4 regions of the Desulfovibrio sp. JC010 genome follow, and region 2 is predicted to be linked to each of the others. Evidence: riboswitches for the same ligand, from Rfam matches in the RefSeq annotation. Region 2 holds a riboswitch; each other region holds the start of a gene.
The links. Region 2 has a riboswitch for cobalamin ahead of FMR86_RS10495 (ribonucleoside triphosphate reductase). Riboswitches for the same ligand answer to the same signal wherever they lie in the genome.

Region 1: linked by a shared signal. The riboswitch ahead of metE (5-methyltetrahydropteroyltriglutamate--homocysteine S-methyltransferase) and the one ahead of FMR86_RS10495 (ribonucleoside triphosphate reductase) in region 2 are both predicted to bind cobalamin.
Region 3: linked by a shared signal. The riboswitch ahead of FMR86_RS07715 (sirohydrochlorin cobaltochelatase) and the one ahead of FMR86_RS10495 (ribonucleoside triphosphate reductase) in region 2 are both predicted to bind cobalamin.
Region 4: linked by a shared signal. The riboswitch ahead of FMR86_RS01495 (adenosylcobalamin-dependent ribonucleoside-diphosphate reductase) and the one ahead of FMR86_RS10495 (ribonucleoside triphosphate reductase) in region 2 are both predicted to bind cobalamin.

Annotation. Positions count from the first base shown of each region.
Region 1 covers NZ_VOIQ01000001.1:322,810-325,999, reverse strand. Annotated here, with positions in the region: gene FMR86_RS01545 (DUF4136 domain-containing protein) at 75-650, shown strand; cobalamin riboswitch at 847-1,037, shown strand; gene metE (5-methyltetrahydropteroyltriglutamate--homocysteine S-methyltransferase) at 1,115-3,190, shown strand, end outside.
Region 2 covers NZ_VOIQ01000008.1:70,304-73,493, forward strand. Annotated here, with positions in the region: gene FMR86_RS10495 (ribonucleoside triphosphate reductase) at 1-1,830, opposite strand, end outside; cobalamin riboswitch at 2,032-2,193, opposite strand; gene FMR86_RS10500 (methyl-accepting chemotaxis protein) at 2,459-3,190, opposite strand, start outside.
Region 3 covers NZ_VOIQ01000005.1:232,044-235,233, reverse strand. Annotated here, with positions in the region: gene FMR86_RS07720 (iron ABC transporter permease) at 1-691, opposite strand, end outside; gene FMR86_RS07715 (sirohydrochlorin cobaltochelatase) at 710-1,612, opposite strand; cobalamin riboswitch at 1,716-1,917, opposite strand; gene FMR86_RS07710 (MATE family efflux transporter) at 1,937-3,190, opposite strand, start outside.
Region 4 covers NZ_VOIQ01000001.1:308,070-311,259, forward strand. Annotated here, with positions in the region: gene FMR86_RS01485 (citrate synthase) at 1-1,173, shown strand, start outside; tRNA gene FMR86_RS01490 (tRNA-Leu) at 1,386-1,472, shown strand; cobalamin riboswitch at 1,624-1,761, shown strand; gene FMR86_RS01495 (adenosylcobalamin-dependent ribonucleoside-diphosphate reductase) at 1,950-3,190, shown strand, end outside.

The sequences.
Region 1 (3,190 bases), on a different contig from region 2:
GGAATTGTAATAAAGAGTTTAATACGGTTTTTTCCTTTAAAGGCGACCGTGACAAATAAAGTCAGGAGATTGTGGTGAGGAAGTTATTTGTTGTTTTTGCCCTGCTCGCAGTGATGCTTTCCGGGTGTGTGTATGTGAATATGGATGTTGAGAACAGACCTGTTAAAGGTACTGATTTCAGCCAGCTGAAAACTTTTGCTTTCAAGCAGAAAAGCGACTCCAAAAAGGATCTTGAAGCTATCCTGCTCAATAGTGCCAAGCTTGAGCTTGAAGCCAAAGGATTCCGCTACGATCCTGCAGCTCCTGATTTTGTGGTGGTTGTTAATTTCGGCTCCAAAGCTTTTATGGAAAGAGGGGTCACCTACAAAAGGGAAGCTAATGAATTCGATTACATAAGCAGTCAGACCTATACAGAAATCGGTGTGGTCAAGGATGCCGATGCTCCCCGTGTTGATAACACCGTGCGAATCTACCTGATGACCCCTGAAGAAGAAGGCATGAAAACCTATCTCTGGCGCGGTAAGGCTGTAAGTCAGGACCGCGAGGGGCTTGATATCGTAGGGCGTTGTCTGGTGAAAGGTGCTCTGCTGAAATTTCCGGCAGCAAGCGGCAGCTTCAAAGAAAAGCTGAATGTTAAGGATTGTGAATAATATTTTTTTCAGGACCGTCTGAATTATAGACGGCTTGTACATGATTTAAATGGGCTGTGAGGTTTTCCTCACAGCCTTTTTTGTTTTTCAGTGAGCGGGCTTTCCGGGGATTATTCCGGCTTTGAGTATGAAATTTTCAATTGCGCTTGACTTCAGGGATGAAGGATGGCATTTCTTGATCACTATATAACAATATTTTTATATATTGAATTTGAGTTATGAAAGCCCGCAGGAAACGGAAGACGGTGAGAGTCCGTCACAGGCGCGCTGCTGTAACCGGGAAATAAAAATGAATGGTGTCGGATCACTGTGAAAACGGGAAGGTTCGACACTGTGCGTCAAAACAGCCCGGAAGTCAGAAGACGTCCTGCAGGAACGAGTGGCCGGATCTCGCGAACAGGTCCGGAGAACAGGGATTGAGAATCCCACCGCCAAAGGCGGACACTGCAAACATGGAGAATTTTATGCTGACGCACACCTTGGGCTACCCCAGAATGGGCAGTAACCGTGAACTTAAAAAGAAACTTGAATCCTACTGGAGAGGGGAATCCGGAAGGGATGACCTTTCATTGACCGCCAGAAAGCTGCGCGTGCAGCACTGGGAAGACCAGAAAAAAGCAGGCGTAGACCTTCTTCCGGTAGGGGATTTTTCCTATTACGATCATATGCTGGATAATGCATTCAGGTTCGGCGTTATCCCGGAAAGATACGGCGTACACAATGGGAAAGCTTCCATTGATGATTATTTCAGGATGGCCCGTGGCGAAGCCGGAGAAAACGGTGTTGCCGCCATGGAAATGACCAAATGGTTCGATACCAACTACCATTATATAGTCCCCGAATTCAGTCGGGCTCAGGAATTTGTTCTTGCCGATGATTCCTTGCTGCAGCAGGTGGATGAAGCAGTTTTGCTGGGGCACAGGGTTAAAGCTGTACTGCCCGGACCGCTGACTTTTCTCCTGCTCGGCAAATGCGCGGATCAGGAATTTGACAGACTGGATCTTCTGGAAAGGCTGCTGCCTGTCTATGTGGAACTGATCGAAAAGCTTGCTGCCAAATGCGAATGGATTCAGTTTGATGAACCTGTTCTGGCTCTTGATCTTGATGAGAATGTCCGCAAACTTTTCGGGCCTGTTTATCGCACTTTCAAGGATGCTGCGGCAGGCTGCAAAATTATGGTTGCATCATATTTCGGCGGACTGGGCAGTAATCTTGAAACAGCCGCATCCCTGCCTGTAGACGCACTGCACGTTGATCTGGTGCGCGGCGCACAGGATCTTGAGCCGTTGCTCGCCAAGCTGGGCGGTAATTTGAGTCTTTCTCTGGGTGTGGTGGATGGTCGCAATATCTGGCGGGCCGACCTTGATAAAGCTGTGGCAGCCGTAAACTCTGCGTTGACAGTTCTGGGTGAAGACCGGGTGCTGGTTGCCCCTTCCTGCTCACTTCTGCATGTTCCTTTTGACCTTGAGCTGGAAGCAAAGCTGGATGCGGAAATTAAATCGTGGATGGCCTTTGCCCGCCAGAAGTGCGCGGAAATCAGGACTGTTGCCGATGCTGCTGCAGGTAAGGATGTTGAAGAAGTTCTTACTGAAAACCGCAGTATTCTTGAAGCCCGCAAAAGCAGCCCGAGGGTGAACAATCCCAAGGTTGCTGAAAGGCTGGGCGCGCTTAAAGCTGAAGATTACCGCCGCAAGTCCGTTTATGAACAGCGGGCGGAAATCCAGCGCGGCCTTGGTTTTCCCGTGCTGCCCACTACGACCATCGGTTCTTTTCCCCAGACCCCGGAAGTGCGCTCCACCCGCAGCGGATTTAAAAACGGACGCATTGAGCGCGCTGATTACGAAAGTTTCATGCGCAACTACATTGAAGACTGCATCCGCAAACAGGAAGAAATCGGTCTTGATGTGCTGGTTCACGGTGAACCGGAGCGCAACGATATGGTCGAGTATTTCGGGGAGAACTTTGACGGTTACTGCTTCACTTCCAACGGCTGGGTGCAGAGTTACGGTTCCCGCTGCGTGAAGCCCCCGGTGATTTTCGGCGATGTATCCCGTCCCGGTCCTATTACCGTGGACTGGATCAATTATGCCCGTTCTCTTTCCGATCGTGAAGTCAAAGGCATGCTTACCGGGCCGGTAACCATTCTCTGCTGGAGTTTTGTGCGTAACGACCAGCCGCGCAGTGAAACCTGCCGTCAGATCGCACTGGCTGTGCGTGACGAGGTTGCCGACCTTGAAAAGAGCGGGGTGAAGGTCATTCAGATTGACGAACCTGCTCTGCGTGAGGGGCTGCCCCTGCGCAAGGCCGAGCAGGCTGAATACCTGAAATGGGCTGAGGAATGCTTTCGTCTTTCCTCCTCCTGCGTTGGAGATGCGACCCAGATTCATACCCACATGTGCTATTGCGAATTTGATGAAATCATGAATTCCATTGCCGCCCTTGATGCCGATGTAATCAGCATCGAAGCCAGCCGCAGCCGCATGGAGCTTCTGGGAAGTTTCAGACAGTTCAGCTACCCCAATGAAGTGGGGCCCGGTGTT
Region 2 (3,190 bases):
GGCCTTGATAATGAAGTTCTTCAGAGCGGTGGTGTCGGGCACAGCTTCACCGAGGAAGGTGTGGAACACGGTGCCGCCGTTATAAAGGGTCTGCAGCTCGTTCTGGTGCTCAAGGGCGTAGACAACGTCCTCGGTGGAACCTACGGGCAGCAGGGTGGAGTTGGTGTAGTACGGGGTATCACCACCGGAAGTGAAGATGTCGGCGTAGAGATTCTTATCGATCTTGGCCAGACGGTAGCAGGTACCTTCACCCGGAGTCGCTTCAAGATTGAAGAGGTTTCCGGTCTCTTCCTGAAACTCAACAGTCAAATCACGCAGGTGGTGCAGAACCCTCTGCATGAGGCGTGAGCCGGAGGGGGTGTCGATGCCTTTGCCCAGCAGGTTGTGGCAGGCTTCGTTACCGCCGATCAGACCGATGGTGGAGAAGTGGCCCTTGAAGCCGTTCTTCAGGTAACGCTGGGAGAAGGGAAACATGCCGTTCTCAAAATTGGCGGTAACCAGCTTGCGCTTGTACTCAAGGGAATCCTTGGCCTGAGAGGCGTACTCGGTGATAAGGTCGAGAAAATCTTCCTCACCCTGTGCGAGGTAGGCCAGCTTGGGCAGGTTCAGGGTGACAACACCGATGGAACCGGTCAGGTCTCCGGCACCGAACAGGCCGCCGGTCTTCTTGCGGATCTCGCGCAGGTCCATCTGCAGCCGGCAGCACATGGAACGCACGTCCTCAGGATTGAGGTCGGAGTTGATGAAGTTCTGGAAGTAAGGCGCGCCGTATTTGGCGGTCATCTGCAGGAGCAGCTCGCCCACTTCGCTTTCCCACGGAAAGTCCGGGGTGACGTTGTATGTAGGAATGGGGAATGAAAAAATGCGGCCGTCGGAGTCACCTTCGAGCATGACTTCAACGAAAGCACGGTTGATCATCTCCATTTCCGCTTCGTATTCACCGTAAGTAGTATCCTGAAATTCACCGCCGATAATGACCGGTTCGCTGGCAATGTGCTTGGGCGGAACAAGGTCAAAAGTGAAGTTGGTGAACGGGCTCTGGCCGCCCCAGCGGGAGGTGGTGTTCAGGTTGAAGATCAGCTTCTGCACGATCTGTTTCACACGGTCATAGTCCAGACCGTCGTGACGGATGAAGGGAGCGAGGTAGGTATCAACGTTGTTGAAAGCCTGCGCACCGGCCCATTCGTTCTGCAGGGTGCCGAGGAAATTGACCATCTGTCCGGTTACGGAATCAAAATGGCGTGCCGGACCGGAGGAGCAGCGGCCCTTGAGGCCGAAGCCGTCCAGCAGCAGGTCACGCAGAGACCAGCCCGCGCAGTATCCGGCAAGACCGAAAGAAAGGTCATGGATGTGGAAATAACCGTGCTCGTGGGCCAGCCTGATTTCCTCAGGATATTTTTCAAGGCAGTAACGGGCCTGAACCGCTCCGGACATGTGCAGCATCAGTCCCTGAAAGGAGTGGCCCATGTTGGAGTTTTCATTTACGCGCCAGTCGGAACGGTCGAGGTAGCTTTCGATGGTTCCGGCGATATCGAGGTAGGTTTCATCCTGACGGCGCAGTTCGCGGCGTTTTTCACGGTAGATGATGTAGCGTTCGGCAACAGAGTAGAGACGGTTCTCCATGAGTACCAGCTGGACCATATCCTGAACCATTTCCTGTTCGGGAACATCCACTTCGGCAAGCTTATGCTCAACCTTGCGGCCGAGACGTTTACTCAGCAGGGGATCTTTGATGCCGCTGGCTTTGAGGGCTTTAAAAATCGCTTCAGAAATACGGTCTGTAGACCAGGATTCGAGACATCCGTCACGTTTGAGAATTTGTTTGGGCATTAAACTACCTGTTAAAATTTTGTCCGCACACATCACCGCCACGCCGGAAAAAGGACGCAGAAAAGGATGCAACCTCCCCAGATTGCAAGCCCACGGCCCAGCCGTGTCTCATGGTGGTGTGGCAATTGGCGCAGGAGGCCCGGTAGGCGCATCCCGCAGGACTTTTGAAACCGGAAAAATGTCAGAAACAAGGTTTCCGGTCAGTTTGATTCTACCTCAGGCCGGGTTGCTGGCTCGGGGATAATGCACAGAATGCTTCCCTCACAGCGGCAGGACCGCCCCGGATTCAAACCGGGTTCCCGTCGTGTCCGTTCACAAATTGCTCAGAAAGCAGCAACGGACTCCTGAAGTGCTGACGACTGAGAACAGTCTACCAGACTTAAGACTGCGGTCAAGACTCTCTAGACTTTTTCTTAATGGACACCCTCTCAGCCCTTGGGGGGCTTGGCATAATCAGTGTAGAACAATAGTTTTCCACAGTTGTTCTTTACATGTTCAAAACCATTTAAGAGGTTGATTTAGAGGGAAAATATCCTGACCTTTTTCACAAAAATTCAGCCGGACAAAATTGCCCGGCTGAAATATTTTTTCGCATGGCTGTAACAGCAACTAAAACCTGATTGCGAGCCTAAACCGTTCGGCATTCCTCCCGCAATCCATCAATCAATGAACGCAATTCCATTGCCAGAATGGAAAGATCCTTTGCCGAATCATTGGACTTTTCCATGGACTGGGTAGTCAGCTCCGCCATTTGATTAATATTTTTGGACGACGAGTTAATTTGGTCCGAAGATACGGACTGTTCTTCAGCTGCAGCAGAAATATTCTGGACCTGTCCTGTAACACCGTTCACAAGGCTGACTATCTCCTCCAGAGCCTCCCCGGCCTGTTCAGCCAGACGGGTACTGTCCAATACGGATTTGGCTGCTTGCTCCATGGACTGCACATTGGCATGGGAACTTTCCTGAATGGCTTCAACAACAAGGCTCACATCCTTGGTGGCGTCCATGGTCTTCTCGGCCAGCTTGCGAACTTCATCAGCCACCACGGCAAAACCGCGTCCGGCATCCCCGGCTCGCGCAGCCTCAATTGCCGCGTTCAGGGCCAGCAGATTGGTCTGGTCTGCAATATCGCTGACCACGGACATGATCCGTCCGATATCCTCGACCCGGACATTCATCTGGTTAAGACTATCCTTGAGCTGCTCACTCTGTTCCTTGACACTGAATATGGAACTGATGGCTTCCCCGGTCATTTCCGCGCCCCGGTTGGCGGTGTCCATTGCTTCCCCGGCCCCGACCACAGCGTCTGAACAACTGCGGGCCACGCCCTGAATGGAGCAGGTCATCTGATCAAGGGC
Region 3 (3,190 bases), on a different contig from region 2:
GTTCACGGGAATAATAAACCAGCGGAATCATTCCGGCGATAAAGTACGGCAGAAACAATTGCAGATGACTCCAGCCGCGCCCCTGAAAACTGCCCATGATCCAAAAAACAATGGACGTCACGGACTCCTCATCAAGGGATTTAAGCAGGGAAATGAGCGCGGAAAGAAAAGTCGCCACCACAATCCCGGCCAGAACCATGGTTTCCCGGCGCAGTCTTCCACCGATCCGGCCCAGCATGAGCACCGCGCCAAGCGCGGCCATTGCCCCGGCAAGTGCCGCCAGCGGCAGGAACAGATTACCGAATCTGGTCCACAGTTCAGCACCGAGCACGGTCGAACCGGAGAAAATTGCCAGACTGGCTCCGAAAGCAGCACCGCTGCTTACCCCGAGGGTAAACGGGTCAGCCAGAGGGTTGCGCAAAATGCCCTGATAAACAGTCCCGGCCACAGCCAGCGACATACCCACCAGAAAAGAAAGACAGACCCGGCTGAGTCGCAGATCAATAATAATAAACGAAAGGGCCTGATCAACCTTCTGGGTACCGGTACCGAGAACGGACTTGAATACCGCCAGAACCTGTGCAGGTTCAGTTCCGTAAGCCCCGAAAAGACAGGCGGCAAAGATGGAAACCGGCACGAGCAAGGACAGTACTATAACTGCCTGCGCCCTTCTATTACCTGAAAATTCCATCCTCACCGCCTGATTTAATTAATGAGCATCAAGGTGCTTGAAAGCAACCTTGAGATGGTCAACCCAGATATCCACAACCTGCGGGAATTCAGCGGTACCCTTGAGTACGGGAACACACTTGTAACCATCTTTGGTCAATTCGGATTTCCATGAATCATCTTCATCACCAGCCATATCGTTACGGGCATGGTCACCGGCAACAGACATGAAAGGCATAAGGAAGACTTTCTTGGCTTTGCTCTTCTTGAGCAGCACTTTCACCTCATCAAGGGAAGGTGCACCTTCAACAGTTCCAACAAAAATCTTAGGGTCAACCTTGGAGAAATAATCCTGAGAAGCGGGGTAGTAAATATTGGCAAAGTGGTGGGTTCCGTGGCCCATAAGCACAACAGCATCCTTGGCCTTGCGGTCTTTGGGAATGTTGGCAACAACGGCCTTTACAGTACGCCGCATGTCTTCATCGGAGTAAAGGAGCGGCTTGCCCACAGTTACTTTGCTGATACCTTTGGGCATGCCTTCGAAGGCTTCCACGGTTTCAACTATTCCGAAATATTCTTCACCGGGAATGGTATGCAGGGACTGCACGGCTACATGGGTAAAACCTGCATCCATCATCTTGGTCATAGCCATAACCGGGGAATCAACAATCTTGCCTTCTTTAGCCAGCACATCTCTGATAATAGCCGAAGAATAGGACCAGTAAACCGGAACACCGGGGAAAGCCTTTTTCACAGCCTTGTCGATGGCATCAAATGCAGGCTGGGTCTCGGGCATGCTGGAACCGAAAGCAGCCAGCATAATGCCTTTTTTAACAGGTTTGGCTTCACCGTGTCCGGCCATGGCAAGTGAAGGAATCAGCAGAAAACAGGCAAGAAGAAATGCGGGGATGAACTTGGATTTGTCCCCAAAACGACACTGCATAACAGTCTCCTGGAATTTGGGGGGCTTATAAGATTGTGGAACCATGCACATTCAAACATGCACAGTATTTCTGACAGGCAAAAGCCCCGTTGTCCGTCAGAATGATCGTGATTTGTACCCGGGCAGGTCTTCCGACTCGTCCTATTTCACCCGGCCTTCCCGAATTTAATCAGTGGCACGCAGGATCAAACTGGCTTTGATCCACGGGGTAAAAAATACACAGGACTCACGGCGGCGGGTCCGTCCCCGACTTTCACGGGGTTCCCTATTAAGCTCGCGAGAGCACCTCAGGCAAAAGCTTGATATGATTGTTCACTCACGTTGTCAATCCTGACGCAACGCAAGCGGACCATTTCCAATCCCCGGCCAGATGCGGATCATACCGAACAAAGCCCGCAAACTGGTCCATAATCCGGCCACTATCCAGATCCAAAACAGCATATTTTCCGGCTGGAGCCAATCTACCACAAAAAGGGCACTCGCGCTGGTAAGAACAGCTGTCAGCATGGCATTACGCAAATAGCGGAAATCCCCGGTTCCAAGATGAATTCCGTCCGTGGCAAATGAAAGCGAGTTGATCGGCTGCAAAAAAGTAACTGCCAGCCATGCCGGACCAAAGACCATGGACGCTTCTTCCGGAACCAACAGCCAGACAACAGGCTGCTGCCCCAGATACATGCCGATGGTCAGCAGCACCCCGGTAACGAAACTCCATTTGCAGACCAGTGACGCGACTTTGCGCGCTGTTCCCCGGTCTGCGCGGCCCACAAAATAGCCCACCAGAGATTGCCCGCTGATAGCAAAAGCATCCAGAAAAAGGGCCAGAAAAACATAAAACTGGCGGATAGCCTGATGTGCGGCCCCGGACTCCGCCCCGGCCTTGGTGGCAAAACGGGTGCAGAGCAGCAGGAACAAACATACGCACCCGGTACGCACAAACATATCCCCGCCGATCACAAACAGCCGCCGTGCATCCGAAAGGCTGAATCCAAGATTAAAACCGTAATGTCTACGCACCACCAGCACCGCCCAGACTGCGCCGATCCACTGGCTGATGGCACTTGCCAGCGCAGCACCGCCCACGCCCATAACCGGGAACGGCCCTTTACCGAACACAAGCCCCCAGTCCAGCACCACGTTGATCGCGTTCATGCCCACCGCAATCCACAGCGGGGAACGCATATCCTGATAGCCGCGCAAAGAGCCGAAGCAGGCCAGCACCACCAGCACTGCCGGAGCACCCAGCAGACGGTAGCCCATGTAGTCCACGGCCAGATCACGCACGGTCCCTTCGCCGCCCATCATCACCGCGATATGCCCTAAAAACGGATAGACAAGAACAATCAAAACCATGCCCAGCACAGCGGAAATCCCCGCCGCCATCCAGCCCAGCGATGCAGCCCTCTCCAGATCGCCCTTGCCCAGAGCGTGTGAGACTTCAGTCTGAGTACCGATGCCCAAGAATCCGAAAACCCAGAACACGGACGAGAACACAATAGTCCCGATGCCCAGCGAGGCCAGCGGCTCAGGCCCCAGTTTGGCAACAAAGGCAGTATCCACCAGCCCGGTCAAAGGCTC
Region 4 (3,190 bases), on a different contig from region 2:
GGCCTGATTACCTATGATCCGGGCTACGGCAACACAGGATCATGCACCAGCAACATCACCTTTGTGGACGGCGAAAGAGGTATCCTGCGCTACCGCGGATATCCCATTGAAGATCTTGCCAAACATGGTAAATTCATTGAAACCGCATGGCTGCTCATCTTCGGAGAACTTCCGCTCAAGGAAGATCTGGCCCGTTTTTCCGCCCTGCTCACCGCCGAAGAACTCATCCACGAAGACCTGCGTCACCACTTTGAAGGCTTCCCCGCTCATCGCAACCAGCCCATGGCTATTCTCTCCGCAGTAATCAACGCGCTGGGCAGCCACAACCCGGACCTCAACGACATCACCGACAAGTCCGAATTTTTCCTCGCTGTGGGCAAGATCATCTCCAAGGTGCGGACCATCGCGGCTTTTTCATACCGCAAATCCATCGGCCGCCCCTTTGTATACCCGGACCCGGAACTAAGCTACTGCCACAACTTCCTGCACATGATGTTCTCCATCCCCTACAAGCAGTATGATCCGCCCATTGAAGCGGTTAAGGCCCTTTCGCTCATCTTCCAGCTGCACGCGGACCACGAGCAGAACTGCTCCACCTCCACAGTGCGCATGGTCGGTTCCACACAGGCCAACATCTTTGCTTCCGTATCTTCCGGCATCTGCGCCCTCTGGGGCCCCCTGCACGGCGGAGCAAACGCAGCGGTTATCGACATGCTCGAAACCATCAACAACGGCGACTACACCATCGATGAGTACATCGAGAAGGTGAAGAAGAAAGAATGCCGCCTCATGGGCTTCGGGCACCGCATCTACAAAAGCTTTGACCCGCGTGCAAAAATCCTCAAAAAAGCGACCCACGACCTCCTGCAGCACGGCTTCAGCGATGAACTGCTGGATATCGCCATGCAGCTTGAAGAGCGCGCCCTTTCCGATGATTACTTCATCGAACGCAAGCTCTACCCCAACGTGGACTTCTACTCCGGTATCATCCTGCGTGCGCTGGGCATCCCGGTGGCCATGTTCCCGGTTATGTTCGCCATTGGCCGCATGCCCGGCTGGATTGCCCACTGGTACGAGGATTACACCAACCCCACATCAAGAATTAACCGTCCGCGCCAGATTTACACTGGCGAAACTCCCAGAAATTACGTACCTATAGATTTCAGGAAGTAATTTCAGTCAATATCGGTTCGGGGCTTATCCGGTCCCGGAACGATGGATATACCTACCCGGATATGCCCGTAATCCCGCTCCCCACAAGGGGTGAGATTACGGGCAATACTTTTCCAACGGACCGGAATTTAAATTATTCTCAAAAAAATTAAAGTTTTTTCAAAAAAAAGCTTGCAATTCGCAACCGATATTTATAAACAGTTCTTCGCCGTGCCGAAGTGGTGGAATTGGTAGACACGCTAGGTTCAGGGTCTAGTGGAGGTTTCTCCGTGGAAGTTCGAGTCTTCTCTTCGGCACCATCTTTCTAAAAAGAGCCGCAACAAAAGTTGCGGCTCTTTTGTTTTTTGACCAAAAAGCCCTTCAGTCCTACTGTTCATTGGGCTGGGGGACTTTTTAACCTCGACGGGCAAAAAATTATTGACCGAAGTTTAGAGTTTGTTAAGATTTTTTCTGTTGGTTTCAACTTCAGGTTTTGCAAATCAAAAAGGGAACCCGTTTAAAGTACGGGGCGGTTCTGCCGCTGTGATTCCTGTCCCTGTTCAAGGGACGGGAAAAGCCAGCAACCCGACCTGAAGCATATCTACTCAGATAATCTACACTTCTCTTCAAAATTCAGGTTACGCCTTCTGGGCAGCCTGCACCACAAATCAAAAAATCAAGCTCCGTAAGGGAGTCTCTTGGCGACAGATGTATTCTATCCGGAATACAGCATGTCCGCTGTTTGTGGTTTATTGATCTCAGGGCAGAAGAAAGCCCTTCAAAGGAAATTCATCACCATGACTGAACAAACTGTTATCACCCGCGAATCAGCTAAAATGGCTCTGGAAGAACATAACCGCTTTCAGGAAACCGTCAGTTCCAAAAAATATCAGATCCGCGATCCCAAAGGGCGGTTGCAGGAGCATTCATTTACCGACGTCAAACACAGACTCTGCCGGGAATTTCTAAAGCAGTCCCAATTCGATAAGAACGAAAATGAACAGGTCTGCGAGCTGCTTCAGTCCGGTCGTTTCATCCCCGCAGGCTCCATACTTTCCGGGCTGGGAAATGATTATGCAAAATGCTCGCTCAGCAACTGCTATCTGGCCAAGATTGAATCCGATTCCCTTGAAGGCATCTTCGAAGCCCAGAAAAAACTGGCCCGCACATACTCCTACCGGGGCGGCAGCGGCATCGACATCACCATCCTGCGTCCTTCCGGGGACCCGGTGAACAATGCTGCGGTGACCTCCTCCGGGGCAGTAAGCTTCATGCCCCTTTTCAGCGAACTGACCAACACCATCGGCCAGAACGGACGACGCGGCGCACTGATGATTTCTCTGGACATCCGCCACCCGGAAACCCGCCGTTTCATCTGGTGCAAGAGCAAGCCCGAAGAAATTTTCGGCGTGGATTCCCTGACCGGAAAGGTTCAGGATGTATTCGGTGCCAACATCAGCCTTAAAGTCACTGATGAATTCATGCAGGCAGTGGAAGAAGACAGGGACTGGACCTTCACTTTCCCCGACAGATTCAAAATCAGCGGTAAAATCTGTGATGAATCCACCCTGCAACTGCTGCCGGAAATATACGAAGCACTGAATCCGCAGGTAAATGACCGGATCGAAGCCGAGATTCTCTATAAAGTCACCGCCGTTGATCCGAAAAAGCACCAGATCAAGGTTCAGCCCGACCTTCCGGTTCATGACGGCAGTGAAACTCCTGCCGAAGGAATTCTGACCTTCTCCGTCTCCAGACGCCGCAACGAAACTTCCGACATCTTTGATCCGGTGAAGTCCGTATACAACACCCTCTGGGACGGCGACTACAGCCGCTGGCAGGAGCTTAAACTTCCCTTCAGAAAATATGACACCGTCAAAGCCCGCGACCTACTGGAAGAGATCAGTGAATCCGCATGGAAATCAGGCGATCCGGGTATTCTTTATCAGGACACCACCCAGCGCAATACCCCCGGCACATTCATTGATCCACTGCGGTTAAAACCCATGTCCACCAACCCCTGTGGGGAACAGGCTCT